DNA from 2 places in the Streptomyces sp. NPDC031497 genome. Region 1 is predicted to be linked to the other one. Evidence: riboswitches for the same ligand, from Rfam matches in the RefSeq annotation. Region 1 holds a riboswitch; the other holds the start of a gene.

Evidence for each region. A riboswitch is a leader RNA that binds a small molecule or an ion and turns the genes downstream of it on or off. The one in region 1 is predicted to bind glycine.
Region 2: it holds a riboswitch for glycine, as region 1 does, so the genes downstream of both, gcvP (aminomethyl-transferring glycine dehydrogenase) here and gcvT (glycine cleavage system aminomethyltransferase GcvT) in region 1, are expected to answer to the same signal.

The regions. Positions count from the first base shown of each region.
Region 1 is NZ_JBVIKO010000038.1:12,614-27,744, forward strand. Features, by position in the region: gene ACZ5K7_RS44250 (hypothetical protein) at 1-193, shown strand, start outside; gene ACZ5K7_RS44255 (enhanced serine sensitivity protein SseB C-terminal domain-containing protein) at 279-1,061, opposite strand; gene ACZ5K7_RS44260 (enhanced serine sensitivity protein SseB) at 1,254-2,045, opposite strand; gene ACZ5K7_RS44265 (AAA family ATPase) at 2,149-2,868, opposite strand; glycine riboswitch at 3,031-3,129, shown strand; glycine riboswitch at 3,130-3,239, shown strand; gene gcvT (glycine cleavage system aminomethyltransferase GcvT) at 3,287-4,414, shown strand; gene gcvH (glycine cleavage system protein GcvH) at 4,554-4,931, shown strand; gene glyA (serine hydroxymethyltransferase) at 4,970-6,232, shown strand; gene ACZ5K7_RS44285 (L-serine ammonia-lyase) at 6,289-7,656, shown strand; partial or broken gene ACZ5K7_RS44290 (IS21 family transposase) at 7,754-7,885, opposite strand; gene ACZ5K7_RS44295 (methyltransferase) at 7,966-8,979, opposite strand; gene ACZ5K7_RS44300 (class I adenylate-forming enzyme family protein) at 8,976-10,613, opposite strand; gene ACZ5K7_RS44305 (FAD-dependent monooxygenase) at 10,630-11,880, opposite strand; gene ACZ5K7_RS44310 (MFS transporter) at 12,142-13,401, opposite strand; gene ACZ5K7_RS44315 (RrF2 family transcriptional regulator) at 13,494-13,973, shown strand; gene ACZ5K7_RS44320 (winged helix-turn-helix domain-containing protein) at 14,276-15,118, shown strand.
Region 2 is NZ_JBVIKO010000049.1:13,186-28,316, forward strand. Features, by position in the region: gene ACZ5K7_RS47300 (molybdopterin-dependent oxidoreductase) at 1-122, shown strand, start outside; gene ACZ5K7_RS47305 (molybdopterin-dependent oxidoreductase) at 37-525, opposite strand; gene modA (molybdate ABC transporter substrate-binding protein) at 733-1,560, shown strand; gene modB (molybdate ABC transporter permease subunit) at 1,557-2,405, shown strand; gene ACZ5K7_RS47320 (ABC transporter ATP-binding protein) at 2,402-3,766, shown strand; gene gcvP (aminomethyl-transferring glycine dehydrogenase) at 3,826-6,711, opposite strand; glycine riboswitch at 6,888-6,982, opposite strand; gene ACZ5K7_RS47330 (PRC-barrel domain-containing protein) at 7,097-7,477, shown strand; gene ACZ5K7_RS47335 (DNA polymerase IV) at 7,763-9,130, opposite strand; gene ACZ5K7_RS47340 (MerR family transcriptional regulator) at 9,252-9,896, opposite strand; gene ACZ5K7_RS47345 (bifunctional nuclease family protein) at 10,167-10,640, opposite strand; gene ftsR (transcriptional regulator FtsR) at 10,732-11,469, opposite strand; gene ACZ5K7_RS47355 (FHA domain-containing protein) at 11,510-12,340, opposite strand; gene ACZ5K7_RS47360 (DUF881 domain-containing protein) at 12,531-13,367, opposite strand; gene ACZ5K7_RS47365 (small basic family protein) at 13,373-13,705, opposite strand; gene ACZ5K7_RS47370 (DUF881 domain-containing protein) at 13,702-14,613, opposite strand; gene ACZ5K7_RS47375 (mannose-1-phosphate guanyltransferase) at 14,720-15,131, opposite strand, start outside.

The sequences.
Region 1 (15,131 bases):
GGTGGCCGGCCATTACTACGGTTACGTCCAGCCGAAGGTCCAGTACACGCCGTTCTCCACCACCAAGTGGGTGGAGAAGCCGAACTGCGATGTGGTGAAGGTGAAATCGAACACCGTGCACGCCATCACCGCGTACCCGCTTTTCGCCTCGTGCCAGAGCAAGAACGAGGCCTGCACCCCGAAGCCGAAGTAAGAAATCCGCGGAGGTCTCGGCACACGCCGGAAATCAACGATGGGGCCCGCCCTGTGAAACAGGGCGGGCCCCATCGTTCGACGGGTCAGTACCGCGCGGGCGGATACCCGTACCCCGCCGCCGGGGCCGGGGCGTGTGCCTCGCGGTCGTAGAACGGCCGTGCCGTCGCACGCATCCACATCACCACCGGGTCGTACTCGTCGGTCATGGCGACCGTCGAGACCGGCAGCCCGTCCGGCACCGCCCCGATGGACTGCTGCATCATCGCCCGCACCGAGTCCACGGTCGGCGGCGACGTGTCGTACACGTCGAGCCCGATCGCGAGATACGGCGCGCCGAGCGCCGGCTGTACCCAGGCGCGCCGCAGTGAGCGGATCGCGGGCGTACGGTGGGCGTTCTGCGACAGCAGCGCATAGAACTGCGGAATCTCGATGGCCGGTTCCGCGAGCCGCAGCGGCCCCGCGGGCTGGCGGTCCAGGCCGGTCGCGATCCGGCGCAGATCCAGCCAGGGGACGCCGACGCCGCCGCCCGGGGCGTGCGGGTTGAGCCACAGACCGAAGTGGTCGGGATAGAGCGTGCGGGCCACGTCGAGGCTGTCGACCACCTCGTACGAGCGGTTCCAGCCGCTCGCCGACAGTTCCTGGGCCGAGGTCACACAGGGGGCGTAGCCGTAGCCGTCGACCTCCATGTTCCCGTACTGGGCGTCGGGGGAGCCGGCCTGGCCGTGCCAGAGCAGCATCCAGATCTGGCCGGAGGAGGGCGTGGCGAGGGCGCGGAGGAGTGCCTCGTAGGCGTCGTAGCGCCCGGGGGTTACCTGGCGCAGCATGTGCTCGACCTGTCCGGTCGCCGCGGTGCCGCTGGCGCTCACGTGTTACCGCCCCTTCATTGAGTTGCCCCGCGTTGGAGGTCGCCCCGCGTTCGGAGACAGCTTAAGCGCGGAGAGGGTGGAGGCCGATTGTCCGTCGGCGGGTGCGGCTGGTCGGTGACCGGTGGCGCCCACGCGGCGGAGCCGCACATCGGCACCGCCCCGCGCCCCTGGCCGGCTGTCCTCAGGGGGTTCCTAGTGACCGTACTGATAGAAGGGGCGGACGTTCTCCCGCATCCAGTGGCCCACCGGGTCGTCCGCCACGTCCAGCAGGACCAGGTTCACCGGCCACTTCACCGGGACCCGGCCGAGGGCCTTGCCGAGCGCGTCCAGGGGCAGGGCCCTGATGTCCCCCTCCCACCGGGAGAGTTCGACGCCCACGAACATCACGGGGTCCGCCGTCTCGACCGCGGCCAGGCAGCGGCGGGCCGTGGCGACCACGCCGGTGCCCGCGAACTCGGCGGAGGCCGCGGCCAGGAAGTCCATCGGGTCGTCCTGCCAGTCCGGTTCGAAGAGCCGGACCCGGCCGCCCGAGGCGGGGCCGTCCAGTTCGCTGCGGCCGGTCCGGCACAGCTCGGCGACCGCCTCCGGCGGCAGCGGGACGCCCACCACTCCCCCGGGGTTCACGGCTATGCCGACCTGCGGGGGCAGACCGCGGGCGAACTCGACGGCCGGGGCGATCGTGTACGACAGATGGGAGCCGACCACCTGGCGGAACTGCTCCTCGGAGCTGAACACCGGGACGTACACCCCGCCCTGGATCTCCGTGGTGGGCAGGTCCAGCGGGCCGCTGTGCGGGCCGCCGCCCTCCGGCAGCGGGACCCACAGGAAACTGCGGGCCACTACCTCGATGAGGCGGCCCGCCGCCGCGGGGACGCCGAGGGAGGCCGACAGCACCTCCTCCAGCTCGTTGCCGGGCCAACCGCCGTGCGGGTGGGGGTGCGCCTGTGCCGGGAAGTCCGCGGGAATGTCCGCCGGGAAGTCCATCTGCCTACCGCCTGCTGGAATCCACTGCTGCTGAGACTGAAAAGGCTAGCGGGTGGCTGTGACAATGCCTCACCCCGTGAGCCGCTCCGCTTTCCGGAAAGCCTCACCCGGCCGGCTTCTCCGCCTTCCGGAAGGCGATCCGACACAGCACGTCCGCCGCGTCCCGGTCAAGGAGCACCGCCGAGCCCACGCCCTCGGGCAGCCCGCCCTGCTCCGCCGCGCGCACCAGGCGGGCGGCGGCGTGGCGGTGGCGCAGGAACGCGTACCGGGAGACGCCCCGGCCGCGCTCGCGCTGCCCGTCCAGTGCCGTGCCCGGAGTGACGTCCAGGAGCAGCAGGTGCAGGGTGCCGCCGCGACGGCGGGCCTCGCGGGCCAGCCAGTCGCGCACCCAGGCCTGGGTACCGCAGTCGTGCACCACCACGCCCTCGCCGGTGCGCAGCGCGCTGCGCAGTCCGGCGTAGTGCGCGAGGCGGACCAGCGGGCGGTAGAGGGCGTACGGCAGGAAGCGGGCCAGCCGGGCGTCCCAGCGGTCGCGGGTGTCCTGCGAGTCGATCCGGGTGCCCTGGACGGTGCGGTGCATCAGGGTGGACTTGCCGCTGCCGGGCAGCCCGGTGACCACGACCAGGTCACGGGGGCCGAAGAGCAGGCCGTGCGGGCTGCGGCCGGCCCGGTCGCGCAGATCGCGGACGACCGGCGCCATGGGGGTCCCCCCGCGCGAGCGCAGGCGAGCGTGGGGGAGCCCCCCGCACCGCTCGCGGGCCGGGGCCGTCGACTGCTCGGGCAGGGCGATGCCCGTCGTCGCGTATGCCGTGGTCCTTGTCACCGTGATCGTCCTCCCTGGGGGTTCAGGAAAGGTTCTCCCCGCTTACCGTAAAGAGAAGGTAATGCACGGTGTCTCGCGGTTCCGTCCGCTTCCGGCCACAGGCCTGTTACAAAGCTCTGCCCGGCATGCAATGATGTGCCCGCCAACTGCATACCGGCCGTTTGAATCCGCGCGGGAGAGTCCCCAGCCGTCTTCGCTGGGGCGCCGAAGGAGCAAGTCCCTCCCTTGAATCTCTCAGGCCCCCGTTACCGCGCGGGCGAGGCACATCTGAAAAGCGGGCCGCCGTGTCGGTGGCCCCACCCAAGGTGCAAGCCGTGACCACCGACGTGGTCAGGGCGAACCTCTCAGGTTCCGATGACAGATGGGGAGGACAGACCTCGCCTGTCATGCCCTGGGATCTTTGGGAGACGACCGACCGATGAGCAGTTCCGATTCCGCCGCACTCCGCCGTACCGCGCTCGATGCCCTGCATCGCTCGCTCGGCGCCACCATGACCGACTTCGCCGGCTGGGACATGCCCCTGCGTTACGGATCCGAGCGCGACGAGCATGTCGCCGTGCGGACCAGGGCCGGGCTCTTCGACCTCTCCCACATGGGCGAGATCGCCGTGACCGGCCCCCAGGCCGCCGCCCTGCTGAACCACGCCCTGGTCGGCAACATCGCCTCCGTCGGCGTCGGGCGCGCCCGCTACACCATGATCTGCCGGGCCGACGGCGGCATCCTCGACGACCTGATCGTCTACCGGCTGGCCGAGACCGAGTACCTGGTGGTGGCCAACGCCTCCAACGCCCAGGTGGTCCTCGACGCGCTGACGGAGCGCGCCGCCGGGTTCGACGCCGAGGTGCGGGACGACCGGGACGCGTACGCGCTGATCGCCGTCCAGGGACCGGAGTCGCCCGGGATCCTGAAGTCGCTGACCGACGCCGACCTGGACGGCCTGAAGTACTACGCCGGGCTGCCCGGCACCGTCGCCGGGGTCCCGGCGCTGATCGCGCGCACCGGCTACACCGGCGAGGACGGCTTCGAGCTGTTCGTGAAGCCCGAGCACGCGGTGGAACTGTGGCAGGCGCTCACCGAGGCGGGTTCCCCGGTGGGCCTGGTGCCCTGCGGGCTGTCCTGCCGGGACACCCTGCGCCTGGAGGCGGGCATGCCGCTCTACGGGCATGAGCTGACCACCTCGCTGACCCCCTTCGACGCCGGGCTCGGCCGGGTGGTGAAGTTCGAGAAGGACGGCGACTTCGTGGGGCGCGAGGCGCTTCAGGAGGCCGCCGACCGTGCCGCGGCGAAGCCGCCGCGGGTGCTGGTCGGCCTGGTCGCCGAGGGCCGCCGGGTGCCGCGTGCCGGGTACCCGGTGGTCGCGGGCGGCGAGGTGATCGGCGAGGTCACCTCCGGTGCCCCCTCCCCCACGCTGGGCAGGCCGATCGCCATGGCGTACGTCGACGCGGCGCACTCGGCGCCGGGCACGGCGGGCGTGGGCGTGGACATCCGGGGCAGCCACGAACCGTACGAGGTCGTGGCACTGCCGTTCTACAAGCGCCAGAAGTAGACCCGCGGCGCCAGAAGCAGATCCACAGGGAGACACTGAGCGCGGCAGCGCGTGACCCTGCGCACATTTCCGCTGCTCACGCGTGTTTCCAGCAGTCCTCTTTCACCAGCACTCCCCCGCGTACAGGAGAATTCAGGCCATGAGCAACCCCCAGCAGCTGCGTTACAGCAAGGAGCACGAGTGGCTGTCGGCCGCCGCGGACGGCGTGGCGACGGTCGGCATCACGGAGCACGCGGCCAACGCGCTCGGTGACGTCGTCTTCGTCCAGCTCCCGGCCGTCGGTGACACCGTGACCGCGGGCGATTCCTGCGGCGAGCTGGAGTCGACCAAGTCGGTCTCCGACCTGTACTCGCCGGTCACCGGTGAGATCACCGAGATCAACGAGGACGTCGTGGACGACCCGTCCCTGGTGAACTCGGCCCCCTTCGAGGGCGGCTGGCTGTTCAAGGTGCGCGTCACGGACGAGCCGGCCGACCTGCTCTCCGCCGACGAGTACACCGCCTTCACCGCCGGCTGAGGGCCGCACAGACACCGGCTGAGGAGTCGTAGAAACAGATGTCCGTTCTGAACACGCCCCTGCACGAGCTCGACCCGGAGGTCGCGGCCGCGGTCGACGCCGAGCTGGAGCGCCAGCAGTCCACCCTGGAGATGATCGCCTCGGAGAACTTCGCTCCGGTCGCGGTCATGGAGGCGCAGGGCTCGGTCCTCACCAACAAGTACGCCGAGGGCTACCCGGGCCGCCGCTACTACGGCGGCTGCGAGCATGTCGACGTCACCGAGCAGATCGCCATCGACCGGGTGAAGGAGCTGTTCGGCGCCGAGTACGCGAACGTGCAGCCGCACTCCGGTGCCTCCGCCAACCAGGCCGCCCTGTTCGCGCTGGCCCAGCCCGGCGACACCATCCTGGGCCTCGACCTCGCCCACGGCGGGCACCTGACCCACGGCATGCGCCTGAACTTCTCCGGCAAGCAGTTCGATGTCGTGGCCTACCACGTGGACGACTCCGGTCTCGTCGACATGGCCGAGGTGGAGCGGCTCGCCAAGGAGCACCGGCCGAAGGTGATCATCGCCGGCTGGTCGGCCTACCCGCGCGAGCTGGACTTCGCCGAGTTCCGGCGGATCGCCGACGAGGTCGAGGCGTACCTGTGGGTCGACATGGCCCACTTCGCCGGCCTGGTGGCCGCCGGTCTGCACGCGAACCCGGTGCCGTACGCCGACGTGGTCACCTCCACCACCCACAAGACGCTCGGCGGTCCCCGCGGCGGCATCATCCTGGCCCGCCAGGCCTTCGCGAAGAAGCTGAACTCCTCCGTCTTCCCGGGCTTCCAGGGCGGTCCCCTGGAGCACGTGATCGCGGCGAAGGCGGTCTCCTTCAAAGTCGCCGCCTCGGAGGAGTTCAAGGAGCGCCAGCGTCGTACGGTGGACGGTGCGCGCATCCTCGCCGAGCGCCTCACCGCGCCCGACGCCCGCGAGGCCGGTGTGAACGTGCTGTCCGGAGGTACGGACGTCCACCTGATCCTCGTCGACCTGCGCGAGTCCGAGCTGGACGGGCAGCAGGCCGAGGACCGCCTCCACGAGGTCGGCATCACGGTCAACCGCAACGCCGTCCCGAACGACCCGCGCCCGCCGATGGTCACCTCGGGTCTGCGGATCGGCACCCCGGCGCTGGCCACGCGCGGCTTCACGGCCGAGGACTTCACCGAGGTCGCGGACGTGATCGCCGAGACGCTGAAGCCGTCCTACGACGCGGCGGCCCTGAAGGCCCGGGTCCAGGCCCTGACCGGCAAGCACCCGCTGTACCCCGGTCTGAACAAGTAGTTCCCCGGCGGGGGCACCCGATGGCGTGTGCCCCCGCCCCTTTCGGAGGAGTTCCCGTGGCCATCTCGGTCTTCGACCTGTTCTCGATCGGCATCGGCCCGTCGAGCTCCCACACCGTCGGCCCGATGCGCGCGGCCCGGATGTTCGCACGGCGGCTGCGCAACGAGGGGCTGCTGGACTCCGTCGCGTCGATACGCGCCGAGCTGTACGGGTCGCTCGGTGCGACCGGCCACGGCCACGGCACCCCGAAGGCGGTGCTGCTCGGCCTGGAGGGCGCCTCGCCGCGCACGGTCGACGTGGAGACCGCGGACGACCGGATCGAGACGATCAAGGCCACGAAGCGCCTGTCGCTCCTCGGCGAGCACGAGATCGCGTTCACCTACGACGCGGACCTGAAGCTGCACCGCCGCAAAACACTCCCGTACCACGCCAACGGCATGACCCTCTGGGCGTACGACGCGTCCGGGGCGGAGCTGCTGTCCAAGACGTACTACTCGGTCGGCGGCGGGTTCGTCGTCGACGAGGAGGCGGTCGGCGCGGACCGCATCAAGCTGGACGACACGGTCCTGAAGTACCCCTTCCGCACGGGCGACGAGCTGCTGCGCCTGACGAAGGAGACGGGTCTGTCGATCTCCGCGCTGATGCTGGAGAACGAGCGGGCCTGGCGCACCGAGGAGGAGATCCGCGAGGGTCTGCTGGACATCTGGCGGGTGATGCAGACCTGCGTCGCGCGCGGGATGTCGCGGGAGGGGATCCTCCCGGGCGGCCTGCGGGTCCGCCGCCGTGCCGCCGTCACCGCACGCCAACTGCGCGCCGAGGGCGACCCGTTGGCGCACGCCATGGAGTGGATCACGCTCTACGCGATGGCCGTGAACGAGGAGAACGCGGCCGGCGGCCGGGTGGTGACCGCGCCCACGAACGGCGCGGCCGGCATCATCCCCGCCGTCCTGCACTACTACATCAACTTCGTCCCCGGCGCCGACGAGGACGGCGTGGTCCGCTTCCTCCTCGCCGCCGGCGCGATCGGCATGCTCTTCAAGGAGAACGCGTCCATCTCCGGCGCCGAGGTCGGCTGCCAGGGCGAGGTCGGCTCCGCCTGCTCGATGGCGGCGGGCGCGCTGGCCGAGGTGCTGGGCGGCTCCCCGGAACAGGTGGAGAACGCGGCCGAGATCGGCATGGAGCACAACCTCGGCCTCACCTGCGACCCGGTCGGCGGCCTGGTCCAGATCCCCTGCATCGAGCGCAACGGCATGGCCGCGGTCAAGGCGGTCACCGCGGCCCGCATGGCCATGCGCGGCGACGGCTCCCACAAGGTGTCCCTGGACAAGGTCATCAAGACCATGAAGGACACGGGCGCCGACATGAGCGTCAAGTACAAGGAGACGGCCCGGGGCGGGCTGGCGGTGAACATCATCGAGTGCTGAGGAAATGGGCCCTGCCCCCCGCGACACAGCGGCGGCGCTCGTCTCGGACGCCTCTGGGCAGACGCGCCGCGTGACGACGCCGTGCGGCCGGCCCGTGACGTGTCGGCGCACTTGGTGGCCTCCGAGGCACACGCAGTTCCCGCACCCGCCGCTTCAGCACCGACAGTGACCGTTCCCAGCCGATCCGCTCGGCGATCACCGTGGCGGGTATCCACGGGTACTCCGCCAGTGGACTGACGCGGCCTGCCGTGAGGCGACCGGTGGGCGGTCACCCCACGGACGGCGCGGCCATGGTGTGTCAGTAGGCGATCAGCGCGGTACGGCGACCATGAGATGGGTCTCCAGGGGCAACGGGTGGGTGGACCGCAACTCGAAGCCCGCCTTGTCGAGGAGAGCCCGGTACTGCGCCTCGTCACGTTCCCGGCCATCGCCGAGGACCACCAGCATGTGCATGTTGTACCCCTCGGTGAGCGACGAGCCGGTGCTCTTGGCCAGCAGCCGCTCCACGATCAGCAGTCGGCCGTCGGGTGCCATGGCACGACGGCAGTTGGTGAGGATGCGGTGGCACGCCTCGTCGTCGAAGCAGTGCAGAATGCGCGAGAGAAGGTAGACGTCGCCGCCCTCGGGGACGGTCTCGAAGAAATCGCCGGGCACCCGCTCGCAGCGGTCGGCGTACTCGGTGGCGATCGGGCGGTCCACGGTCTCCTCGATGACGTGCGGTGCGTCGAAGAGGACGGCGCGCGGGCCGGAGTTCGCCTTCAGGATCTCGCTCAGGAGCGCCCCGTGACCGCCGGCGACGTCCACGATGCGCCGCGCCCGCGAGAAGTCGTACACACGACTGACCTCGGAGAAGAACAGTGTGCCGGCGACCATGGCCCGCTCGTAGGTGAGGGATGTCTCCGGGTGCTGGTGCAGATACGTGAACAGGTCGCTGCCGTACACATAGGCGAACGCGGACCGGCCGGTCTTGATCGAGTGGGACAGGGCACCCCACGCCTGGTAGAAGTGCGAGCCGTAGATGCGGACATGGTCACGCATCGAGTCGCGGGTACCCATCCGCAGCAGTTCCCCGACCGGGGTCAGGACGTACCCCGTGGCCTCGTCACCGCTGATCACGCCGAGGCTGTCCAGGAACTGCAACAGCCGCCCCAGTGCGTCGGGGTGGGCATCGACATCGAGCGCCAGGCCGACGCTGGTCGCACGTCCGCTCGCCGCGATGGCGTCGATGACTCCCATCTCGGTGGCCATCCAGACCGCCTGCGTCTTCCAGAACCCGGCCATCAGCTCGACGAGCCGGCGGCCCGCGGAGTCGTCCATCGTCATGCCTCCATGGTTTCGTCGGATCCCTGGCGGCCACCCGTTGCGCCTGCGCGGGGGAGGCCGTCGCGAACCAGCCGAACGAGTTCCGGACGCTGGATCTTCTTGGTCGAGGTGCGTGGCAGGTCTTCGAAGCGGAACTGACGGAACGGCTCCATCGGTGGAAGGTCGTGGGTCGCCTGCCGCCACCGCTGTTCGTCGAGCGGCCGCTCCCCGAGGGTGGCGACCACGGGGACCGGTTCACCCCCGGGTCCGGCCACGATGACCACCTCACGCAGTTCTTCGAGCCGGCTCATCAACAGATCCTCGACCGCCAGGTTGCTGTCCATGGTGTCGATCCGATCGACCTCACGGTCCATCAGGTGAAGCAACCCCCAGCGGCTGAGCCGACCCATGTCGCCGACCCGCCACCAGCCGTCGTGGAGCTGGCTCTGGTACCGGTTGTCCTCGCCGAGGTAGGTGAGGATCCGGGTGCGGCTGCGTACCTCCAGATGGCCGGTCCGCCCGGCGCGCAGCCGCTTGCCCTCGGAGTCGACGACGCGCATGGAGATGAAGCCGGGCAGCGGCAGCCCGACACACCGTCCGTCCGCCTTGTGGGCACTGCGCCGGGTGTACCAGCGGCCCGCCATCGGACCGATCTCCGACTGCCCGTAGAACTGGACGAACACCGGCCGCTGCCGCTCGGACGCTCCCAGCATGCGCTGGATCGTGCGCGGATGCATGGCGTCGAAGGTGGCTCCGAAGACGCGGACACCGGCCAGCGGAGCGCCGGGGGCGTCGGCGAGTTCCTCCCAGTCGATGTACGTGTTGGGATGAGTCTCGATGTATCCGGGGCGGGTCCTGACGAAGAGCGGGCCGATACGGTCCGGCGCCGGGTCGACGGCGATGACCAGCGGGTTGCCGTGGCTCAGGAACATCGCCAACCCCTGGTAGAAGCGGGAGTGGACGAAGGTGATGCACAATGCGGCCGTCTCCCGCTCCCGGATCGGCCATGCCACGATCCGCTGCGGCACAAGCCGGTGCCAGCCCGCCTCGGGGCAGTGCACGGCAAGCTTGGGAATGCCGGTGGTACCCGAGCTGTGGGTGATCAGCGACGGCTGCCGCGGGTGCAGAAAGACCGGTTCGCGGCGCGGCGCGCCGTCGTACGCGGCCAGGGTGCGGACATGCTCGGTGCGCGGGCCGGCGTCCCCCGCCGACAGAAGGACCGCCCGCACCAGGCCGTCCATCCGGACGTCGCCGAGGGCTCCGGCGAGGGTGTCACCATCGGTCACCAGCCAGGGCTCCTCCAGACGACCGAGCAAGGTTGCCACGACGCTGCCGTCGAGGGCCGGTGACAACAGCGCGGGAACCGCGCCGATCCGCGCGGCCGCGCAGGCGAGCAGCGCGATGTCGAAGTTGTCGGTCTTGTACAGCGCCACGCGCTCGGTGGGCCGGACGCCCGCGGCCCACAACCGGGCGGCGAGTTCGTCGATCTGATCGGCCAGTTCGCCCACGGTGAAGTGCACTCCCCGTTCGGGGGCCCACTGCAGGGGGTGGTCGAGGGTCACCTCGGTGGTGGCCTTGCGGCGCGCGGCGGCATGGAAGATCTCGCCTATGTAGAAGCCATTCCCGCGTGTAACCCGGCGCAACACGGCGTGCACTGGTCCTCCTTCGGGGTCAGAGCTGACGGCTGAGGATGGGAGACGGGGGTACCACCGGCGGGGGCTGTTCCGGCCTGGTGGCCGGGTCGGACGCCGTGCTGTCGGCGTCGTAGCCGTACAGCCATCCCAGATGCGTGAGGTCCTGGGCGGCGCGCATGCCACGGTCTCGTTCCACCTGGGCGTCGCCGTCGGGGAGGTGAAACGTCACCGCGAGATTCCTGGCGCTGCGGTGCACCTCGGTGGTGCGGGGCATGCGCAGTGTCTCGTAGCGGCGCAGCGCGTCGGCCGGGCTGCGGAGGTCGCCGTCCAGCAGGCAGCGAGTCAGGGCGGTGACGTCCTCCAGAGCCTGGTTCGCGCCCTGGGACATGTAGGGCAGCATCGGGTGCGCGGCATCTCCGACCAGCACGACCCGTTCGGTGGCGTAGTGCGGGGCGATGTCACGGTCGAACAGCCCCCAGCGGGTGACGGATCGCGCGGCCGTGACCACGCTGTGCACCTCCGGGTGCCAGTGGGCGAACGCCGCGTCCAGGTCTTCGACCTCGGTGGCCGACGACGACAGGCCTGCGGGCGCATCCTCGCTGACGCCGACCGCGCTGAAGTGGACGGTTCTGCCACCCGCCACGGGGTAGTAGGTGACGTGCCGGTGGGGGCCGAGCCAGAACATCACCCGTGGATCGTCACTGAACGAGGGGACGACGTCGGCCGACACCAGGCCACGGTGAACGACGTAGCCGGAGAACAGGGGCCGGTCCTCGATCACCGCCGAGCGCACCACCGAGTGGACACCGTCGGCCCCGATGACGAGGTCGGCCGTGGTGACGGAGCCGTCCGTGAAGCGCAGTTCGACCTCACGGGGACGTTCCACCACCTGCTGGCAGGCCTTGCCGAGTTCGACGGTGCGGTCGGGTACTGCCGACACGAGGCACCGCTGGAGGTCGGCGCGGTGCATCAGGTAGTACGGGGCGCCGAACAGGTCGTCACAGTCGGCGCCGTGCGGGACGCGGGCGATCGGCGTTCCGTCGTCCCAGCGCCGTGTGTCGATCGATCGGGCCTGCACGGCGGTCTCGGCCAGGGAGTCGGCCAGGCCCAACCCGTGCAGAACGCGGACGCCGTTGGGCGAGAGCTGGATGCCTGCCCCCACTGTGGAGAACACCGGGGATCGTTCGTACAGCCGGCAGTCGATACCGTGCTGGCGCAGGATGGTGGCGGTGACGAGGCCGGCGATGCCTCCCCCCACGATGGCGACCCGAGCCTTTGCGTTACCCATGCGCGTCCTCTCGACCTGACGTGACCGGATCAGCGGGCGGAGCAGGCGGTCCGGCACAGGGACCGAACCGGTGGGCGGCGATGTGGGTGGCGCGCACCACGGCTGGGCTCCACCCCGCACCCGCAAGAGCCTCACAGAGGCCGTTCGAGATCGAGCCGTACGTCCACTCAAACCCGCTGCTGGGGCCGGAACAGAACGCGTGAGGGCCCGCCGCGGGGCGGGCCCTCCGGAAGGCCGACGGGGCCGGGCGTTTCGGTATGGTCAGCGGTCCGACTGCTGCGCCTTCTCGATGCTTCGCGGGGACAGCCTGGCGATGGGCACCAGCATCAGTGCGGTAACGGCGGCAAGGAGCCCGAACCCGAGGTGGAAGTCGCCGGTGGCGTCACGCAGGGCGCCGACCAGGACCGGGCCGACGGCCGCGCATCCGTAGCCGACGAAGAACGCCATGGCGCTGAAGCGTCCGGCCTGAGCGGCATCACGACTCGCCGAGACGGGCAGCGTCAGCACCAGCGTGAACAGCCCGCCGTGACCGATGCCCATGGCGACGATCCATACCCAGTCGGCAGTTCCAGGGCTGAAGCCGAAGCCCAGAAAGCCGATCGCGGTGAGTGCGGTGGTGATGGCCAGGCCGAGCCGTTTGTCGGCCCGCTCACCCAGGACGGCGGGCACTGCCAGCATCGCCACCACCTGGATGGAGATCATGACGGTGAGCATGAAGCCCGCGGTGGACTCGCTGAGCCCGCCGTCGTCGTGCAGCAGGGGGGCGATCCATGCGAGCTCGCAGTAATACAGGGCGGAGTTGCCGGCCGAGAGGGCCGTGATCCGCCAGGCGAGCGGGCTTCGCCAGGGCAGGGCGTTGGTGGCCGGCCCCTTGGGCCCGTCGATGTGCTCGAGGTTCAGAGACTTCCGCGCGGCGGACCACAGCACCATGCCGGCCACGGCCAGCACGCCCCATGACGCCAGGGCGCCGGGCCAGGAGTCGAAAGCGTCGGCGAGAGGCGCGCTGACGCCCGCGGCCACGGCACCGCCCAGTCCGAGTCCGGCCGTGTAGATACCGGTCACCAGGCCGGCACGGCTCGCGAAACGTGTCTTGACCACAGCCGGAAGGAGCGTCTGCGCGATGGCGATGCCCGCACCGACCACGGCCGCACAGCACAGTTGGAGCACCGTGGACTCGCCGAGGCCGCGGGCCCCGGTCGCGATCCCGACGACGGCGAGTCCCAGCAGCACTCCCCGCTGTAACCCCCAGCGGCGACCGACGTAGGCGGCGGTCGGCGCGCACAGCCCCATGGCCAGGGTCGGAATGGTCGTCAGCAGTGACACTCCCGTGGCCGAGAGCCCGAGGTCGGTACGGATCCGGTCCACCAGGGGTGAAACAGCCGCGATCGCGGGGCGGAGATTGGCCGCCGCCACGAACAGGGCGACCACCGCGAAGCCCAGAGCGGCACGGTCGGCGGAGGCCGGGGGGGCCGTCGCCGTCGGCTGTGCCGTCGCCTTCAAATGATCTTCAGTCTCTGCCATGAACGGGCCACACCCTTCAATCCGGATATTTTTCCTCCGTATTTATAGCAGGATCGCGGATAGATGGTGTCCGCGATTGCTATCCTGGCGTCATGAAGCTGTCCAACGGCGTGGAGTGGGCGTTGCACTGCTGCGTCTCCCTCAGCCAGAGCAAAGGCCCGGTGGCGGCCACTCGGCTCGCGGAACTGCATGGCGTCCCGGCGGCGTATCTCGCCAAGCATCTGCAGGCACTCTCCCGCGCGGGCATCGTGCGTTCCACGCCGGGCGCGACCGGGGGGTACACCTTCACCCGGCCTTCCTCGGAAATCACCGCGCTCGAGGTCGTGCAGGCGGTCGACGGCCCTCTGCAGCCATTCCGGTGCACCGAGATCCGCAGGCGCGGGCCGCTGGCGCTGCCCCCGGGCAAGTGTTCCCAACCCTGCGCCGTGGCCCGCGCCATGGCCACCGCCGAGGCGGCATGGCGTGAGGCCCTGGCAGGCGTCTCGATCGCCGACCTCGGGAGTGAGATCGACGCCGACAGTTCGGGCACCGCGATGCGCGACGTACGTCAGTGGCTCGGCGACCAGCAGTAGACCGCGAGCGCCACGTCGGCGCGAGCGCGAGCCGGCCGTGAGCGGGCGGCGTGACCCCTACCGAGGAGGAATGTCCATTTATGGGTGTCGGTGACGGTCAGGAGCCGGAGGCCAGGGTCAGGACCGGGGGCGACGATCCCAGCCAGTGGTGTGCACGGGGACTGTCCTCGGTGGAGTCGCTGCCGCTCGATCGGCTGCTGCCCGCCGACTCGCCTCGCGAGGGAGGCGACAGCGCCGAACGCGTCCGGATGCTTGCGAGATCACACACCCCCCTTCCTCCGATCATCGTGCACCGTTCCTCGATGCGAGTCATCGACGGAATGCACCGCCTACGGGTCGCCCGGCGGCGCGGCAGGCAGAGCATCGAGGCACGGTTCTTCGAAGGGTCGCCGCAGGACGCCTTCGTCCTGGCCGTGGAGGCCAACGTGACAGGTGGTCTGCCGCTGGCACAGGCCGAACGCGTGACAGCGGCCGCTCGCATCGTCCGTACTCACCCGCACTGGTCGGATCGGGCGATCGCCTCCGTCACCGGACTGTCCGCGAAGACCGTGGGCGCCCAGCGCCGCAGACTCGGGGGCAGCGCCGTCCCGGAGGAGGTTCGCGTCGGCAGGGACGGCAGGACGCGCCCCCTCAGCAGTGCCCGGGGGCGCCGTATCGCAAGCCGCCTTCTCGCCGAGACGCCGAACGCATCACTGCGGGAGATAGCGAAGAAGGCCGGTATTTCTCCGGGTACCGTGCGTGACGTGCGTCGGCGGTTGGAGCGGGGGGAGAACCCGGTCCCGCCGAGACAGCGCTCGGCGCAGCCGCGCCAGACATCCCGTCCTGGCGTCACCACGCACGCGCAGGCCACCGCCCGAGGGGCCGCCATGGCCGACCTCCGGACACAGCCCGCGCCCGCTCTCTCCGAGATGGAAACCCTGCTGTTGTGCATGATGGAGATTCACACGACAGACGCCGAGCAGTGGGACCGCATGGCCGACTCCGTGCCGGCGCACTACGCCCGAGCGGTCTCCGTCATGGCTGCGGCCTGCGCCGATGCCTGGCATAACCTGGCGGTGGCGCTGCGGGGTTCACCGCCGGGCGGTCGTGGAGGCCAAGGTGGCGCGGCCCACCGGGGACCCGTCACCACCGCCCCGACGGTGTGACGGCCCGCGGCCG
Region 2 (15,131 bases), on a different contig from region 1:
TGGCCAACGCGCTGCGGGACGCGACCGGGGTGCGGTTCACGGAGTTGCCGCTGACGCGCGACCGGGTGTGGCGGGCACTGGACGCCGGCCGCCGTACGCCCCGTCCACCCGGATCGCCGTGATGCCGCTGATGTGCCGGGCCCCGCAGCGGTCCTGCGGCAGGACGAGTTGCGGGCCCGCCAGATCCAGCGGGGTGCCGTCGATGCCGACGGCGAGCAGGACGGGCGCGTTTGCGAAATCCGGGTCGATCTCCGCCCAGGAGAGCAGTGCGTGATGCCCGTCGGCGCCGGTGACCGCGATGAGGAAGCGCAGGCGGTCCTTGCGCCGGGCGGGGTCGAAACCGGGGCCCGCGTCGCTGAGGACGTCGTACAGCAGGGGGCCGGTGAATCCGTGGCGCTGGACGCCGCTGGTGGCGCACTCGAAGCTGACCCGCGCCTGGTGCTGGGGCCAGCGCAGGAGGTCGGACACGGTGAGCCGGGCCGGTCGTGCCAGGTCCCCGGTGAGGTCGAGTTCGGCGAGCGTCATGTGCGGCCACCTCCTGGATGACGGTACCCGCGGTGCACCTCCGTACAAACGCACATGCCAGGTTCTGGCCACAAGTGTGCAGCTCATGCGATGTGACAGAAGACTTATGCCTGGCAAGTGCGGCAGTATCATCGCATGGCGGCCGACAGACTGGTCGCGACAGGGCGCGACAGCTTTTTCATCTGGATTCAGAGGAGTTCACTCGTGATGACCCGTTCCGCGCGCCGGACCCGGCGGACCCTTCAGGTGGCCGGTGCCTCGGTGGCGGCCCTGCTGGCCCTGAGCGCCTGCTCCTCCTCGGACGACGACTCGTCCGCGAAGACGAAGTCGGACACCTCGTCGTCGGCGTCGCCCAAGCTGTCGGGCTCGATCACCGTGTTCGCGGCGGCCTCCCTCAAGGAGAGCTTCACGACGCTGAAGACGGACTTCGAGAAGGCCCACCCGGGGACGACGGTCAACTTCAGCTTCGGCGGCAGTGACACCCTCGCCGCGCAGATCACCAGCGGGGCCCCCGCCGACGTCTTCGCCGCGGCCAGCCCCAAGACGATGGCGATCGTGACGGACAAGAAGGACACCGCCACCACGCCGGCCACCTTCGTCCGCAACCAGCTGGAGATCGCCACCCTGCCGGGCAACCCCGACAAGGTCGCCTCGCTGAAGGACCTGACCAAGTCCTCGCTGAAGGTGGTCCTCTGCGACAAGACGGTGCCGTGCGGCGCCGCCGCGCAGAAGGCCCTGGACGCCAGCAAGCTCAAGCTGACCCCGGTCTCCTACGAGGAGGACGTGAAGTCCGCCCTCAACAAGGTGGTCCTCAAGGAGGCCGACGCCGCGGTCGTCTACAAGACCGATGTGAAGGCCGCGGGTGACAAGGTGGAGGGCGTGGAGTTCCCCGAGTCCGCCGACGCCATCAACGACTACCCGATCGCCCTGCTGAAGGACGCCCCGAACCCGACGCTGGCCAAGGCGTTCATCGCGCTGGTGCAGTCCGCCGAGGGCCAGCAGGTCCTGAACCAGGCCGGATTCCTCAAGCCGTGACGAAGATCGACGAGCCGGGCGCCGGGGCCGTCGCCGTCACGGGCGGCCCACGGCGCCGGCGCGTCCGGTCGGCTGTGCCGCTACCGCTCCTCCTCCCCGGAGCGGTAGCCCTGGTCTTCCTCCTCCTGCCCCTGGTCGCCCTGCTCGTGCGCGCCCCCTGGGGCAGCCTCCCGTCGCTGCTGACCAGCACGGAGGTGTGGCAGGCCCTCCAGCTCTCGCTGCTCAGCGCGACCGCGGCGACAGCGGTGAGCCTGGTGCTCGGCGTCCCGCTGGCCTGGCTGCTGGCCCGCACGGAGTTCCCCGGCCGGGGCCTGGTGCGAGCGCTGGTGACACTCCCCCTGGTCCTCCCGCCGGTGGTCGGCGGTGTGGCCCTGCTCCTCGCCCTGGGCCGCAACGGGGTCGTCGGGCAGTGGCTGGACTCCTGGTTCGGGATCACGCTCCCGTTCACGACGACCGCGGTGGTGATCGCCGAGTCCTTCGTGGCCATGCCCTTCCTGGTGATCAGCGTCGAGGGCACGCTGCGGGCCGCCGACCCGCGCTACGAGGAGGCGGCGACGACCCTGGGCGCGTCCCGCTTCACGGCGTTCCGCAGGGTCACGCTCCCGCTCATCGCCCCTGGCATCGCGGCCGGCTCTGTCCTGGCCTGGGCCCGCGCGCTCGGCGAGTTCGGCGCGACGATCACGTTCGCCGGCAACTTCCCGGGCCGCACCCAGACCATGCCGCTCGCCGTCTACCTGGCCCTCCAGAACGACCCCGACGCGGCGATCGCCCTCAGCCTGGTCCTGCTGACCGTCTCGATCGCGGTACTGGCGGGGCTCCGCGACCGCTGGATGACCGCCTCATGACCCACCACGACCCCGCGCGGCGACCCCACACACCACCCGCGGCCGCCACCCCCGCCCAGCCACCCACGACCGCCGACCCCGCGCAGCCGCCCACGACCGCCGGCCCCGCGCAGCCGCCCACGACCGTCGACCCCGGACAGCGGCGCCACACATCACCCGCGGCCGCCGACGGCGCACAGCCCCCGCAGGGGCCACCCGCACCTGACACTGATACCCGCACGGGTGGTGCGGGTGGGAAACACAACCCGGCCGGAGGCCGGGCAGCCCCCACGCACCCGCACCCGCACCCGCACCCGCACCCGCACCGCACCGACGGCCTCGACGCCCGCCTCGTCGTCACCCGCCCCGCCTTCCACCTCGACATCACCCTCACCGCCGCCCCCGGCGAGGTCGTCGCCCTCCTCGGCCCCAACGGCGCCGGCAAGACCACCGCCCTCCGGGCCCTGGCCGGCCTCACTCCTCTCACCGCCGGCCATCTCCGCCTGGACGGCACGGAGTTGGACCGTACGCCCCCCGAATCCCGCCCGGTGGGCGTCGTCTTCCAGGACTACCTCCTCTTCCCGCACCTGACGGCCCTCGACAACGTCGCCTTCGGCCCCCGCTGCCACGGCGCGACAAAGTCCGAGGCCCGCGCCCAGGCGGCCGCCTGGCTGGACCGCATGGGCCTCGCGGACCACACCGGCGCCAAACCCCGCCGTCTCTCCGGCGGCCAGGCCCAGCGCGTGGCGCTGGCCCGCGCCCTGGCCATCCACCCCCGCCTGCTGCTCCTGGACGAGCCCCTCGCCGCCCTCGACGCCCGCACCCGCCTGGACGTACGTTCCCAACTCCGCCGCCACCTGGCCGAGTTCGAGGCCGTCGCCGTACTGGTCACGCACGACCCACTGGACGCCATGGTGCTGGCCGACCGCCTGATCGTCATCGAGCAGGGCCGGATCGTCCAGCAGGGCACCCCCGCCGACATCGCCCGCCACCCGCGCACCGACTACATCGCCCACCTGGTCGGTCTGAACCTCTACCGCGGGCAGGCCGAGACCGAGGCCGGGGGCCACCTGGTCAGACTGGACAGCGGCCCCGCCATCGCCACCACGGAGGACCTCACCGGTGACGTGTTCGTCGCGTTCCCGCCGAGCGCCGTCACCCTCTTCCGGGACCGCCCCACCGGCACCAGCGCCCGCAACCTGTGGCGCTGCGAGGTCGCCGGCCTGGAGATCCACGGCGACCGGATCCGCGCCGACCTGACCGGCGAACTCCCCCTCGCCGCCGACCTCACCACGGTCGCCGCCGCCGAACTGGACCTGCACCCGGGCGCCCCGGTCTGGGCCACGGTGAAGGCGACAGGGACACACGCGTACCCGGCGTAGCACCACACGCGAGAGGCCCCGCCGAAGCGGGGCCTCTGCCACCTCCGTGCTACCGCGGATCAGTGCTCGTACGCGTCCAGCGGCGGGCAGGAGCACACCAGGTTCCGGTCTCCGAAGGCCTGGTCGATCCGGCGCACCGGCGGCCAGTACTTGTCGGCGGCGGACACCCCGGCCGGGAAGACGGCCTCCGCACGCGAGTAGGCGTGCGCCCACTCCCCGCCGAGCGCGGCGGCCGTGTGCGGGGCACCCCGCAGCGGGTTGTCCTCGGCCGGCCACTCCCCCGCCCCGACCTTGTCGATCTCCGCCCGAATGGCGATCATCGCCTCGCAGAACCGGTCCAGCTCACCGAGGTCCTCGGACTCGGTGGGCTCGATCATCAGCGTGCCGGCCACCGGGAAGGACATCGTCGGCGCGTGGAACCCGTAGTCGATGAGCCGCTTGGCGACATCGTCGACGCTCACGCCGGTCGCCTTGGTCAGCGGGCGCAGATCGATGATGCACTCGTGCGCGACCAGCCCGCCGGGTCCGGTGTAGAGCACGGGGTAGTGCGGCTCCAGCCGCTTGGCGATGTAGTTGGCGCTGAGCACGGCCACCTGGGTGGCGCGCTTCAGTCCCTCGCCGCCCATCAGCCGGACGTACGCCCACGAGATCGGCAGGATCCCCGCGGAGCCCCACGGCGCGGCCGAGATCGGCCCGACACCGGTCGCCGGCCCGGCGGCCGGCTGGAGCGGGTGGTTCGGCAGGTACGGCGCCAGGTGGGCCCGTACGGCCACCGGACCGACACCCGGACCGCCGCCGCCGTGCGGGATGCAGAAGGTCTTGTGCAGGTTGAGGTGCGAGACGTCGCCGCCGAAGTGCCCGGGCTTGGCGACCCCGACGAGGGCGTTGAGGTTGGCGCCGTCGACGTACACCTGGCCGCCGGCCTCGTGGACCTGACCGCAGATGTCCGCGACGTGCTCCTCGAACACGCCGTGCGTGGACGGGTAGGTGATCATCAGCACGGCGAGCTGGTCGCGGTGCTGCTCGATCTTCGCCCGCAGGTCCTCGACGTCGACCTCGCCGTCCTCGGCGGTCTTCACGACGACGACCTTCATCCCGGCCATGACGGCGCTGGCGGCGTTGGTGCCGTGTGCGGAGGACGGGATCAGGCACACCGTGCGCTGCTCGTCGCCGTTGGCGCGGTGGTACGCCCGTACGGCGAGCAGACCGGCCAGCTCGCCCTGCGACCCGGCGTTGGGCTGGAGCGACACCTTGTCGTAGCCCGTGACCTCGGCGAGCCGCTCCTCCAGCTCACGGATGAGCGTCAGATAGCCCTGTGCCTGCTCGGCGGGCGCGAAGGGGTGCAGCTGGCCGAACTCGGGCCAGGTGACCGGCTCCATCTCGGTGGTCGCGTTGAGCTTCATGGTGCAGGAGCCCAGCGGGATCATGCCCCGGTCCAGGGCGTAGTCCCGGTCGGCGAGCCGGCGCAGGTAGCGCAGCATCGCAGTCTCGGAGCGGTGCTCGTGGAAGACCGGGTGGCCCAGGTAGCCGTCCTCGCGCAGCAGCGCCTCGGGCAGCGTGTCCGCGGCGACCGCGTCCAGCGCCTCGACGTCGCCCTCGACCCCGAACGCCGTCCACACGGCACCCAGCTGGGCCCGCGTGGTGGTCTCGTCGCAGGCCATGGAGACGTGGTCGGCGTCCACGAGCCGCAGGTTGACGCCGCTCTGCCGGGCGGTGGCGACGATCTCGGCGGCCTTGCCGGGCACGCGCGCGGTGAGGGTGTCGAAGTAGGCGCCGTGCACGACCTCGACCCCGCCGGCCCTGAGCCCCGCGGCCAGGATCGTGGCGTAGCGGTGGGTCCGCAGGGCGATGGCCCGCAGCCCCTCGGGCCCGTGGTAGACGGCGTACATGCCGGCCATCACGGCGAGCAGCACCTGCGCGGTGCAGATGTTGCTGGTGGCCTTCTCCCGGCGGATGTGCTGTTCACGGGTCTGCAGCGCGAGCCGGTAGGCCTTGTGCCCGTCGGCGTCCACGGACACGCCCACGAGCCGGCCGGGCAGGCTGCGCGCGAACTTCTCCCGCACCGCCATGTAGCCCGCGTGCGGCCCGCCGAAGCCCATCGGGACGCCGAACCGCTGGGTCGTCCCGACGGCGATGTCGGCACCCAGCTCACCCGGCGAGGTCAGCAGCGTCAGCGCGAGCAGATCGGCGGCGACGGTGACCAGCGCGCCCAGCTCGTGCGCCTGCTCGACGAGCGGCTTGATGTCGCGTACGGCACCGGAGGCGCCGGGGTACTGGACGAGCACGCCGTTGATCTCACGGGCGGCGAGGTCCGCCGGAATCCCGTCACTCAGGTCCGCGACGACGATCTCGACCCCGGTCGGTTCGGCCCGGGTCTCGATGACGGCGATGGTCTGCGGCAGGGCGTCCGCGTCGATGACGAAGACACCCTTCTTGTTCTTGCCCATGCGCAGCGACAGGGCCACGGCCTCGGCGGCGGCCGTGCCCTCGTCGAGCAGCGAGGCACCGGAGGTGGGCAGTCCGGTGAGGTCGGCGACCATGGTCTGGAAGTTCAGCAGGGCTTCCAGCCGCCCCTGGGAGATCTCCGGCTGATACGGCGTGTAGGCCGTGTACCAGGCGGGGTTCTCCATCACGTTGCGCAGGATGACGGGCGGCGTGAAGGTGCCGTAGTAGCCCAACCCGATCATCGAGTCGAGCACCTGGTTCCGGTCGGCCAGCGATCGCAGCTCGGCCAGCACCTCGGCCTCGGTGCGCGCGCCCGGCAGTTCCAGGGTGTCGGCGTTCTTGATGACGTCCGGCACGGCGGCGGCGGTCAGCTCGTCGAGCGAGCCGTATCCGACCTGGGCGAGCATCTTGGCCCGGGCCTCGTGGTCGGGCCCGATATGGCGCTGCTCGAAGGGGATTCCCTGTTCGAGCTCGGAGAGCGGAACACGCTGGGCGGTCATTGCGGAGGCCTCCTGGTCTGACGCGACCTTCGAGGGGTACCCCGGCACGGGCACCCCGACGGCCTCCCCCTCTGTCATCTCAACCTGAGAGCTTCGCCGGACGCCCAGGGGATCCGGCTTTCACCGTCGGTGAGAGCGGACGCCGTCGCGACGCCCGCCCTGCTTTCCAGAGTGACCTCGTCCGTGCGGTACGTGAGCCTGAGAGATTCCGGGGAGGATTTGCTCCTTCGGCGCCTCCGGTGTGTCCGGAGGACTCTCCCGCACGGGGTCAGCAGCCGCTTGCCAGCCTACCAGCGAGGGCGACGCACGGGCCTTCGAGTGGCCGCCTCCTTCAATGTGCTCTTTTGTAGTGCTTACGGATGAGTTGCGACCAAGTGGAGGGCCCGTGCTGACCGACATCGATCCGCGCAACCTGATCGGCCGCAAGGCGTTCGACCGCAACGGGACGAAGATCGGCACGATCGACGAGGTCTACCTCGACGACGCGACCGGCGTGCCGGAGTGGGCGGCCATACGCACCGGCCTGTTCTCGCGGGACGCCTTCGTGCCCCTGGAGCCCAGCGAGCTGGTCGAGGGCACCCTCAAGGTTCCCTTCGAGCGCGCCCTGATCAAGGACGCCCCCGACTTCGGAGTGGGCCGCCACCTGTCCCCCGAGCAGGAACTGCAGCTCTACCACCACTACGGCCTGGACACGACGGCCCCACCCCCCGACCACCCGGACCACCACTTCGGCAAACTGGCGGGAACGGATGACGCGGGCGCGTAAGGGAACGGATGACGCGGGCGCGTAAGGCCGCCGACGCCGGGTTCGCCCACGGTTCGGCTGCGGGCCGGTGGGGGTTCCTCGCGAAGTTCCCCGTGCCCCTTACGGGGCACTGCACTCGCGTCGACTACGTAGAGAGCTACGTAGCTGCGGCAATCGTGCCTCCCAGTGCTTAAGGGCCTGGGAGGTGCCTCCAGGCGGCACGGGTGGGCGCTGGGGGTACCCCCTCTGGGGGAGGCACCCCGCAAGCGCCGGCGAGCGAAACCTCCCACCCAGCCCTACCCCGGGTCACGCACCCACCCCGTCCGCCGGCACCCCCGGTACCAGCGGCAACGGATCCACCGGCTCCAGCTCAGGGTCGTCCACCCGGAACGTCCGTACCCGCCCCGGCTCCACCGCCCCCGGCGTCTCGAACCGCACCGTCACCCTCCCCAGCCCACTTCCCTGCACCCATCCGTGTCCGTACTCGGTGTGCCGGACGTCACGCCCCGCGGGCCACCGCCGCTCGGCGGCCACCACCTCCTGCTCGGCGACCGGCTCCCCAACCTCCTCCTCCGCCGCGAACTCCGCCGCCCCTTCCCCGGCCGCCGCCTGCGCGAACAGATCCTCCTGGGTGTAGTCGGCGAGCCCCGACACGCCCACGCCCAGCAACCGGACACCCCCCGTCGTGTCCACCGAGTCCAGCAACCGCGCGGCCGCCTCCCGCACCACCGCCGGGTCGTCGGTCGGCCCCCTGAGCGTCTCCGACCGGGTGAGCGTCGAGAAGTCGTACCGCCGGACCTTCAGCACGATGGTCCGCCCCGACAGCCCGGCCCCCCGCAGCCTGCGCACACACCGGTCGGCCAGCCGCCGCACCTCCATCCCCACCCGCATCCGGTCATGGATGTCCACGTCGTAGGTGTCCTCGACGGAGACCGACTTGGCCTCGCGCTCGGCGACCACGGGCCGTTCGTCGTGCGCCAGCGCCATCGCGTACAGCGCGTGCCCGTGGGCCTTGCCCAGCAGCCTCACCAGCTCGTCCTCCCCCGCCTCGGCGATCTCGTCGACCGTGGTGATCCCGGCCCGCCGCAGATGGTCCCCCGTCGCCGGCCCCACGCCCGGCAGGGTCCGCACCGTCATCGGCCCGAGCATCGCCCGCTCCGTGCCCGGCTCGATCAGCACCAGCCCGTCCGGCTTGGCCTGCTCGGAGGCGATCTTCGCGAGCATCTTGGAGGCTGCGAGGCCGACCGACCCGGCGAGCCCCGTGACGGCTCGTATGTCCGCGCGCAGTTTCTCCCCCACCAAGCGTGCCGAACCCGCGTCCCAGGCCACCTCACCCGCCTCCAGGTCCACGAACGCCTCGTCCAGGCTGAGCGGCTCCACCAGCGGCGACAGCTCGTGCAGCAGCGCCATCACCTGCTCGCTGATCGACCGGTACAGCCCGAAGCGCGGCACCAGATACGCGGCGTTCGGCGCCAGCCTGCGCGCCTGTGCCATCGGCAGCGCGGAGTGCACCCCGAACGCCCGGGCCTCGTACGACGCGGTCGCCACCACACCGCGCGGTCCGAGCCCGCCCACGACCACGGCCTTCCCGCGCAGACTCGGCTTGGACGCCTGCTCCACCGAGGCGTAGAAGGCATCCATGTCGAGATGCAGGATCGTGGGCGCGTTTCTCACATCTCCGATGCTGCACCACGCCACTGACAATGCCCCGGCACGGAACCGTGCCGGGGCATCACAAAGGGCTCAGGAGATTCAGCTCAGGAGATTCAGGGGGCGGGGGGTGCGGGCCGGGGCGTCAGACCGCCCGGTTGCGACGCCGGGCCAGTTCGTCGGCGGGGTTGGGCCCGATCAGGGTCTCGCCGGTGTCGACCCGCTCGCCGTGCAGCTGGGAGAGCGCGCTTTCCACGTCCCGCCAGACCACGCCGACCGCGATCCCGAAGATGCCCTGGCCGCCCTGGAGCAGGGCGTGGACCTCGTCGGGCGAGGTGCACTCGTAGACCGTGGCGCCGTCGCTCATGAGGGTCATGCGCTCCAGGTCGCGGAAACCGCGCTCCCTCAGGTGCTGGACGGCGGTGCGGATGTTCTGGAGGGACACCCCGGTGTCCAGGAACCGCTTGACGATCTTCAGGACGACGACGTCCCGGAAGCTGTACAGGCGCTGGGTGCCCGACCCGTAGGCCGGCCGCACGCTGGGCTCGACCAGGCCGGTGCGGGCCCAGTAGTCGAGTTGCCGGTAGGTGATGCCGGCCGCCGCACAGGCCGTGGGCCCCCGGTAGCCGATCTCCTCGGTCGTCATGGACGCCGCCCCTCCGCCGCTCGGCACTGCCGTCGGCCGCTGCGGAGCGTGACCGGCAGTGCTGCCGTGAGGCCGGTACGGACCGCTCTCCCCGAGACCGCGTCCCGGGGCACCCCCAGCCGTACCGTCGCCGCTGCTTCTCACGCCGACCTCCGTCCTTGACCTGCCCTCTCGACGGTAGGCAGTCACCAGGGGTGCGTCAACGATCGCCACACTCGGCACGCCGAGTGATAATCACCCTAGGAGTGGTTTCCCGTGCCCCACCGCGGGGAAAGGCTAGCCGAATGCTCTGGCGGGAAGACGTAGGACGCTCTCAATGGCCGCTGGCAATTGCCCATGATTTTCGAGCCCGACCGGTCGTGAACCGGCCCGTCACCGGCCCCTGACGGGTGGGTGACGGGCCGCTCCGGTCCCTCACTGACTGCTGGTGCCGAAGTCCTCGGGCGAGATCTGGTCGAGGAACTCGCGGAACTTCTCCACCTCGTCCTCCTGCTCGTCCGGGATCGCGATGCCCGCGTCGTCCAGCACCGTGTCGCTCCCGTAGATCGGCGTTCCGGTGCGCAGCGCCAGCGCTATGGCGTCGGACGGACGGGCGCTCACCTCGACACCGCTGGCGAAGACCAGCTCCGCGTAGAAGACGCCCTCACGCAGGTCCGTGATGCGTACTTCGGTGAGCTCCTGACCGACGGCCTCCAGCACGTCCTTGAACAGGTCGTGGGTCAGCGGCCGCGCAGGGGCCATGCCCTGCTGGGCGAACGCGATCGCCGTCGCCTCCCCCGGCCCGATCCAGATGGGGAGGTAACGGTCGCCTCCCACTTCGCGCAGGAGCACGATCGGTTGGTTGGAGGGCATTTCCACCCGGACACCTACGACATCGAGCTCGTTCACACAGCAACCCTAGGCCGTGCCCGGGACGTTTGGGTAGTCGGGCCCGGAACGCGCGCCCGATCCGGCCTCCGCCCGGGTCCTGTCACCATGGTCACGGCAGCCTCACCCCGAGCGCGGTCTGCACCAGTGCGGCGTGCAACCTCACCGTGAGCGCCGCCAGCTCCTTCGTACGGGCCTCGGCATGGGCCCTGGTCTGCGGATTGCGGTGCCGCTTGAGCGGGGCAACCACCTGGTCCACCAGGCCCGCCTCACGGTCGGCGGCGGCCTTCATCACCCGCAGATGGCGCGGCTCGATCCCGAACCGGCCCAGCTCGGTCACGAGCGCGGCCACGGTGACCGCCTCGGCGTCGTACACGCCGTCCTCCAGGGGAGCGAGCAGTCCGTACGACTCCCACTCCGCCAGGCAGTTCTCGTCGATCTCGGCGGCCGCGAGCAGCTCGTTCCGGCCGATCCGCGCCACCGTGGGCGCCTCGACGACCATCGGCACGGCCTCGCCGTCCCGCTGCCGTCCCAGCACGGGCAGCTGGACGGCCTCACCGCGCTCCATGGCCTCCAGGTACTCCCGGATGACCTTCAGCGGCAGGTAGTGGTCCCGCTGCATCCTCAGGACGTGTCCGAGCCGCTCCACGTCCCCGGCGCTGAACTTGCGGTACCCGGACGGGGTCCGGCGCGGCTCGATCAGCCCCTCCGACTCCAGGAAGCGGATCTTGGAGATGGTGACTTCGGGGAACTCGTCGCGCAGCACGTTCAGCACCGTGCCGATGCTCATCAGCCCGGATTCCGTGGCGGCGGTGCCGTGACCGGTACCGCCGCTCGGTGTGTGCAGCATGGGCCTTCTTCCCTGGGGTCCCCGGACGACGTCCGGAGGGTCAGATGCCCTGCCGGCTCGCGTAGAAGACCAGCCGGTACTTGCCGATCTGGACCTCGTCACCGTTGGACAGAGCGACCTGGTCGATGCGCTCCCGGTTGACGTACGTGCCATTGAGGCTGCCCACGTCGGCCACCGTGAACGAGCCGTCCGGCTGGCGGCGGAACTCCACATGGCGGCGCGAGACCGTCACGTCGTCCAGGAAGATGTCACTCTGCGGGTGACGGCCGGCCGTGGTCAGGTCGCTGTCCAGCAGGAAGCGGCTGCCCGAGTTCGGGCCGCGGCGCACGACCAGCAGCGCGGAGCCCAGCGGCAGCGCGTCGACGGCCGCCTGCGCCTCGGGCGAGAGCGCCGGCGCCTGGGTCTGGCCGGTGACCTCGGCGTCGTAGGCCTCCAGGCCGGAGATCGAGATCGTGGACGTCGTCTCCGACGCCCGCTCGGGGACGGCGCCCGCGCGCAGCGGGGCACCGCAATTGGAACAGAAGCGGGCGTTCTCCGCGTTGCGGTTACCGCACCTCGTACAAACCAGGGCCGACATGGACGGATCCTCCTGCCGCGGCTGCCCCGCCGGGGCGTTGGACGCGTACGGGTCGGAGGTAAACCCTCCACCCGCACCTGAGGTTGACGGTTGCCCGAAACCTATGCCGCCGGACTGCGACGGGTCAACTGACCGCGCGCCCTGACCTCCCGAAATGTCACCCCCCGGACCAGTCACCTGATCCCGGAACAGCGGGCGCTGACCGTCCGCGTCGGGCTGTGCGCGATGGCGAGCGGTCGCGTTGTCGCTACCCTCTCGGGTGCTCTTGCCGAACAACTTCGAAAACAACTTCACGGGCGATTCCCCTTGACCGAAACAGACCCGCCCGTGGGGCAGGACGAACCCTGACTGAATAAACCGGCCGACCCGGACAACCACACAACGTCCGTATCCACCAGACAGTTTCCACCACGCACCGGCTCCCCGGTGCGCCGACCCCCCGCATCCTCATGCCCTCGCCGGACGTCCCGCATGCACCGCCGGTTCACTGTGAGGACGACCGAGCGTAGTCAGGCTGCTTCGCCGGTCGCAAGGCATCCACCACGATCTTGGTCGACCGCTCGACGGTCACAGTCGCCTGTTCCTTCTCCAGGGTCTGCACCACGCCTCCGGGGATGTTGAGAGCCGGTTCGAGATCCTGCGGCTTGCCGATCACCTTGAAAACGTAGGGCTGGGTGATCTTGTTCCCGTCGACGCTCACGCTCTTCCCGGAGTCGGTGAGGTAGGTGCCGGAGATCACTCGCACCCCGTTGACCTGGATCGCCTCCGCGCCGGCCGCGCGCAACTCCTGGATCGCGTCGAGCAGCATGTCCGCCTGTACCGTCCCCTTCGGGTCGTCGACCGTCATCGTGATGCCAGGACCCTGCGCCGCCACGGTGCCCGCCAGAATGCCGAGTTGCCTCTCCTTCTCGGCCGTCTGCCTGCGTGCCTCCGCCGCCTGGTCGGAGCTGCTCTGCAACTCCTGGCGCTGCTTTTCAAGTCCTGTCTTCTCGTCCTCAAGACGCTGAGTACGGTCATCCAGTTCATCGAGGATCCGAACAAGATCCTCCTGGCGGGCCCCGCGCAACGCGCTGTCACTGTCGCTGTTCGACGCCACCTGCACGGCGAGCCCGAATCCGAGCCCGAACAGCAGCACGGCGACGATCAGTTGGGCCCGGCTGACCCGCGGCGGCCACAGCCCCTGGACCAGCCGGCGGCGGCCGGTCAGCCCGGCCTCCGGCTTCGGCTCGGCGGTGGATCCGGTCTCCGGTGCCGCGGCGGGCACCTCGTCCGGCAGTTCTCTGCGCAGCCCGTGTTCCGGGCGCTTCTCGTGCTCGCTCATGCCGCTCACGCCCGGAAGACATGCCGTCGGATCGCCGCGGCGTTGGAGAAGATACGGATACCGAGGACCACGACGACACCCGTGGACAGCTGCGACCCCACACCCAACTTGTCGCCCAGGAACACGATCAGCGCGGCCACCACCACGTTGGACAGGAACGACACCACGAAGACCTTGTCGTCGAAGATCCCGTCGAGCATGGCCCGCAGCCCACCGAAGACGGCGTCAAGCGCCGCGACGACGGCGATCGGCAGATACGGCTCGACGACCGCCGGAACCTCAGGACGGACCAACAGTCCGGCCACGACGCCCACGACGAGGCCAAGTACGGCGATCACGATGTGCCCTTCTCCGTCTTCTCCGTGTACGGCTGGGCCGTACGTACGATCACGCTGGGTGCGGCGGGCAGCCGGACGTCACTCTCCGTGGAGATCGTCGCCCGGATGTCGAAGTTCTCCTCCAGCGCATGCAGATACAGCCCGTCGGGGCTGTCCTGGAACCTGGAGCTGAGCCTCTCCCCGTCCCCCACCGCCAGCACCGTGTACGGCGGTACCAGCGGCCTGTTGTCGACCAGTATCGCGTCTCCCGCGGCCCTGATCGCGGACAGGGCGGTGAGCCGCTGCCCGTTGATGGAGATCGCCTCGGCGCCCGAGGCCCACAGCCCGTTCACGACGCGCTGCATGTCATGGTCGCGCACCCGGCCGGTGTCGGAGAACCCTGAGGTCTCCCGCGGGTCGCTGCCGTCGCCGCCCGAGGAGGCCTCCTTGGCGTCGTTCACGACCAGCTTCACGCCGGGGCCGTGCACCGCCGTGGCACCCGACAGCATGCCCACCAGGTCCGCCTGGCCGCTGCCGCCGCTCTCCTTCAGCGCCGCACGCTGGCGGGCACTGACATCGTCCCGCAGCCTGTCGACATTGGTCTCCAGCTTGTCGGCGGCGGCCGTCTCACGGTCGATGCGGTCGATGAGCTCCTGGCGCTCCTTGGCCACGACAGGGGCCGTCACGCGTGCCTGCGCCGCTCCCACGGTCACCACCAGCGCCGCGAGCACCAGACCGCCGGCGAGGCCCAGCCTGGCCCGGAGGGTCTTCGGCATGCCGCCGCCCTCCCCCTGCGCCCGCTTCCGGGCCGCCGCCTCGGCGTACCCGTCGTCGAGGCTGTGGTCCATGACGTTGGTGATCAACGACATGGAGGCGTCCGGGCGCTGCGGCCGGGTGGCGCTGCTCCGAACGGGGGGTTGCTGCGGCATGCCGCACATCGTCGCACGTTGCGACCGGTACCTCCGAACGGCCCCACCGGCGTGCCGGACAGGCCCCCGCGGGGACACTTGTCCGGCACGCGCGCGTGCGGCGGATTTACCGTCCGGCGCTGTCCACGATCGCCGACCATTCGTCCAACAGGGCCTGCGCGGAGGCGTCGTCGGGCCCCTCGGCCCACAGATGGGTGACCGCCTCGGCCGGGTCGGGCAGCACCATCACCCAGCGTCCGTCGGTCTCGACGACCCGCACCCCGTCGGTCGTGTCCACGAAGCGATCATCGGCCGCCTCGACGACACGCCGCATGACCAGGCCCTTGACAGCCCACGGGGTCGCCAGGTCCCGCTTGAGGACATGCGCCCGCGGGATCCGGGCGTCGATCTGGCTGAGCGTGAGCTGTGTCCGCGCCACCAGGCCGATCAGGCGCACGAAGGCCGCCGTACCGTCGTAGACACTGCTGAACTCGGGGACGATGAATCCGCCCTTGCCGTCACCACCGAAGATGGTGCCT